DNA from 2 places in the Megasphaera vaginalis (ex Bordigoni et al. 2020) genome. Region 1 is predicted to be linked to the other one. Evidence: a T-box and tRNA genes for the amino acid it is inferred to sense, from the RefSeq annotation. Region 1 holds a T-box; the other holds one or more tRNA genes.
What was found. The T-box of region 1 lies ahead of thrS (threonine--tRNA ligase). A T-box ahead of a tRNA ligase gene usually reads a tRNA of that ligase, here a tRNA-Thr.
Positions count from the first base shown of each region.

Region 2: it has a tRNA-Thr gene. The T-box ahead of thrS (threonine--tRNA ligase) is inferred to sense a tRNA for this amino acid. The anticodon was not compared.

Region 1 covers NZ_OEQB01000003.1:120,857-123,335, reverse strand. Annotated here, with positions in the region: gene C0977_RS04835 (electron transfer flavoprotein subunit alpha/FixB family protein) at 1-845, shown strand, start outside; T-box leader at 983-1,197, shown strand; gene thrS (threonine--tRNA ligase) at 1,233-2,479, shown strand, end outside.
Region 2 covers NZ_OEQB01000002.1:13,820-16,298, forward strand. Annotated here, with positions in the region: gene rpsD (30S ribosomal protein S4) at 70-657, opposite strand; gene C0977_RS02670 (DUF362 domain-containing protein) at 1,371-1,535, shown strand; tRNA gene C0977_RS02675 (tRNA-Thr) at 1,648-1,723, shown strand; gene C0977_RS11070 (DUF542 domain-containing protein) at 2,087-2,338, shown strand; gene C0977_RS02680 (hemerythrin domain-containing protein) at 2,284-2,479, shown strand, end outside.

The DNA.
Region 1 (2,479 bases):
CACAGGAACTTATTGCCAGCGGTGCAAAAAAAGTGTATGTGTATGATGATCCTAAATTCGAAAATTACAACACGACGGCTTATACAAAAGCTTTAACGGATTTCTTTGAAAAAGTTAAACCGAATGTATATCTCGTTGGTGCTACGAATATTGGTCGTGATCTCGGCCCCCGCGTTGCCAATGAACTGAAAACGGGTTTAACTGCCGACTGCACGAGCCTGGCTGTTGATGAAGACGGCAAAACTATCGTCTGGACCCGTCCGGCACTGGGCGGTAACATCATGGCTGAAATCATTTGCCGTGACAATCGTCCGCAAATGGGTACAGTTCGTCCGAACGTATTCAAGAAACCGGAACCGGATGCCAATGCAACGGGTGAAGTTATCGATATGTCCGTAGAATTGACGGATGCTGATTTCTTGACGAAATTCATTGAACTCATTAAATTAGGCGGCGGCGGTATTAAAATTGAAGAAGCCGATATCATCGTTTCCGGTGGCCGCGGCATGAACGGTTCCGAACCGTTTACGGGTATGCTGAAAGAATTGGCTGACGCTCTTGGCGGTGCTGTCGGTGCTTCCCGTGCTGCTGTTGACGCCGGTTGGATTGACGCCCTTCATCAGGTCGGACAGACGGGTAAAACTGTCGGCCCGAAGATCTATGTTGCCTGCGGTATTTCCGGCGCCATTCAGCATTTAGCCGGTATGAGCGGCTCCGATTGCGTCATTGCAATCAATAAAGATGAAGATGCTCCGATTTTCAAAGTTTGCGATTATGGTATTGTCGGCGACGCTTTCCAGATCGTTCCGATGATTACGGAAGCTATTAAAAAGATTAAAGGTTAAGCAGCATTGTACGACTGAGAAGACTGTCTGAATCGACAGTCTTCTTTTTATACGCAGCAGAATGCAGGCAAACTTTATTTGGCGTACTTGACATATGTATCGTGCAGACGTATAATTTATGCAAACATATAAATAGGTAATCAGTAAAGATGAGGACAAGGCAAGATGCCGATTTCTCTACAGAGAAGGATATGTATGCTGAAAGTATCCTGTGAAATGTCTCTTGTCACCACCTCGGAGCTCACAAACTGAAAACAGTATGTTTGTGCGGTCGCTACGTTACAGCGCTCAAGATACCGGATACTTTCGGTAAATAGGGTGGAACCGCGTGAATAAGACTCTCGTCCCTTTGGGATGAGGTCTTTTTTTATTTAAGGAGGTATAATCATGGCAGAAATAATTTTAAAAGACGGCAGTAAAAAAGAATTTGCCGATGGGATTTCTCTGTATGATGCTGTTCAACAATTGAGCAACAGCTTGGCGAAAAAAGTGTTGGTCGCAAAGGTAGACGGAGTGGTGACGGATTTACGCCGCACGATTGTTAATGGATCTCAAGTAGAGTTTTGCACTTTTGACAGCCAAGAAGGAAAAGATACGCTTCGTCATTCGGCGGCTCACATTATGGCGCAGGCTATTAAACGCCTTTACAGTGACGTAAAGCTCGCGATTGGTCCTGCTATTCAAAACGGTTTTTATTACGATCTGGATACGGAGCACCGTTTCGCGCAAGATGATTTTGCCGATATTGAAGCGGAAATGAATAAAATCGTTAAAGAAAATTTGCCGATAACGGCAGAAACGCTTTCCCGAGATGAAGCGATCAAACTTTTCACTGATTTGCATGAAGACTATAAAGTGGAATTGATTAACGATCTGCCCGCCGATGTTGCGATTTCCATTTACCGGCAGGGCGAATACGTTGATCTTTGCGCCGGTCCCCATGTAGAACGGACGGGGCAGGTAAAAGCCTTTAAATTGCAATCTGTTGCCGGGGCCTATTGGCGCGGCGATGAAAAGAATAAAATGTTGCAGCGAATTTACGGAACGGCTTTTGAAAACCAAGATCAACTGGAAGAATATTTGACGATGCTCGCAGAGGCGGAAAAGCGGGATCATCGCAAAATCGGGAAGGAAATGGATCTGTTCAGTTTTCATGAAGAAGGGCCCGGGTTCCCGTTCTTCCACAATAAAGGGATGGTTCTTCGTAACACGCTTTTGAAATTCTGGAATGAATTGCATGAAGAATTCGGCTATGAACAAATCAGCACGCCGATCATCTTGAATCGGAAATTGTGGGAGCAGTCGGGACATTGGGATCATTATCGCGATAATATGTATTTTACGACGATTGATGATGAACCGTACGCGATCAAGCCGATGAACTGTCCCGGAGGCATCTTGATTTATAAGAGTAATGTTCACAGCTACCGTGATCTGCCGATCCGTTCGGCTGAACTGGGCTTGGTACATCGTCATGAACTTCACGGCGCTTTGCACGGCCTCTTCCGTGTCCGCAGCTTCACGCAAGATGATGCGCATATTTTTATGCTTCCCAGTCAGATTAAACAGGAAATAGGCAGTGTCCTTGATCTTTTTGACAGAGCGTATAAGGCGTTCGGCTTGGATTATCATGT
Region 2 (2,479 bases), on a different contig from region 1:
TCGGAGCCAAGTTGTTGACCTGACCCCAAAGGGATTTTGCTGACGTCGCTTCCGTCCAATAAGAAAAACTTATTTGGAGTACAATTCGACGATAAGTGTTTCGTTGATTTCGATCGGCAGTTCACTGCGTTCAGGAATACGTGTCAGTGTGCCTTCGAAGCCGTCGAAGTTCTTTTCAATGTAAGGAACATCGAAACTCTTCAATTCCTGGAAGGATTTTTTATACATTTCGTTTGCGCGGGAATCTTCTTTCAACGATACGACCGAGCCGACAGCCACATTGGCCGAAGGAATATCGCAGCGTTTGCCGTTGACCAGAATATGACCGTGGTTGACCATCTGACGCGCCTGACGAATGGAATTGGCGAAGCCGATACGATAAACGATATTATCCAGACGGCATTCCAGCAACTTGAGCATGTTTTCGCCCGTAATGCCTTCTTGCTTTCTGGCTTTGTCATAATAACGGACAAACTGACGTTCGAGCAAGTTATAATATGCTCTGAGCTTCTGTTTTTCCAATAACTGTGTACCGTATTCGGACATCTTTTTTTGCCGTTGATCCTTCTTGACCCGTTTTAATGCCTTCGGATGTCCATAGACGTTTACTCCGAAACGGCGACATTCCTTAAATCGGGGTTCTCTCCTCGTTGCCATTTTTCACATCACCTCATTAGTTTAATTTGATTATACATAATGCAACGTAAAAATTATAGCGTTTTGGCGGCTAAAAGTCAATGATGGGGAAGGGGAACGTTGCTTTCCGAGGGAGCGGAGGAAAAAGAGGGCAGCAGGGAGCGGAAGCGGCGTGCGCACGGGATCAAATGGGGATGAAAGGGCGCTTCTGGTAACGATTTTGCGTGTATCGCAAAATCGTTACCGTCTTGAAATGATTCATTTTGAAAAAATTTTAATCTGTTTCTAATCAAAATTGCATTTACATTTACGGAATATTTGGTATGATATGGGTGTAGAAAGAATCATCTACGACATGTTGAAGATATAAGTTGTTCATATACCCCTCGAACACCCCTATCTTATATCTGTCAACCCTATGGTATCGTCTTCCCCCGATGATATCTTAGTAAAAGAAACCGGCAGAAATGCCGGTTTCTTTTTTTTGTTATTCATAAAATGGTATAAAATATACAAGAAAAATCCAGCCCTTCATAACGGGCCGATTTTTAACAATTACTGTAAAAGTATAGTTTTACAGTAATTTGAGAATCGATCGCATTAAACAAAACCTTGATAACCATGCCGATCTTTGCGATTTTTTGACGTTGACATTTTCAATATTTCGTGACATAATGTTGGTGACGATGGGGAAGAAAATCCTTCGTGTTATATTGATTTTGGAGGTGAATAAAATGCATGTAGTTTCTGATGAATGTGTAAAATGCGGCGCTTGCGCTGACGTATGTCCGGTTAGCTGCATTACTGAAGGCGAAACGAAGTATGTTGTAGGCGATGCTTGCATCGACTGCGGCGCTTGCGAATCCGTTTGCCCGACCGGCGCTATTGCAGCTGAATAATAGCAGTTTAACCGTCAATGCAGGTGCATTGGCGGTTTTTCTGTTTATCTGGCGGATATGTAAAAGGATTCTTGACAGAACAGAAAATATATACTATACTAGCTAGGTAATCGCCACTATAGCTCAGCTGGCAGAGCATCTCATTCGTAATGAGAGGGTCGTAGGTTCAAATCCTATTAGTGGCTCCAATCAAGAACTAAGCTCCCGATTCTTCGGGAGCTTTTATTATTTTTGCAAGACAGGAGCGTTTATAAACATGAGGAATAATGAAGATTGAAGCGTTTTCGTAGTGCGCTGTGAAGAATGAGAGGGTGTTAGGACCATAAGGTGCGGTACGACATAATAACAGTCCTGCCGGTAGTGGGAATCCTCGGTTGCGATAAGAGGCCTTTTATGTCCGTTTATATGAGTGACCAAAGAGGAGGTGCGATATTGTCGATTTCGTTGTAATACAAACCGCGATAAAAGACATCCTCCGGTATAATCAAGGCATAGCAAAGGAATCCTATGAAGAGATAGGCAGTTCGTACATCAAGAAGGAGGAAGGCTTTATGATTACCAAAGAACATACGTTGGCGCAGATCGTCAAAGAGTATCCGCAGACAATCCCGTATTTTAATGATCTTCATTTCGATTATTGCTGTGGCGGCGGCATTCCGCTCGCAGAAGCCGTTAAAGATACGGATCTGAATGTTGATACGGTTGTGAAGGAAGTGAATTTATTGCCGAGCATGAGAATAAGCCGGCGTTGGAAGTCGATTCCATCGATCGTTTTAAGCAACAGTCCGTTGCCGCTATGTTGACCGAGCTGGAGGCGACACATCATGTTACGGAAAGACGATTGATGGCGGCCGTTGAGGAAGGCTTAAATAAGATTCTTCTTGTCCATTATCCGCACCACGGCGAAGCTTTGACGCGGCTGCATCATACGTATGCGGCGTTGA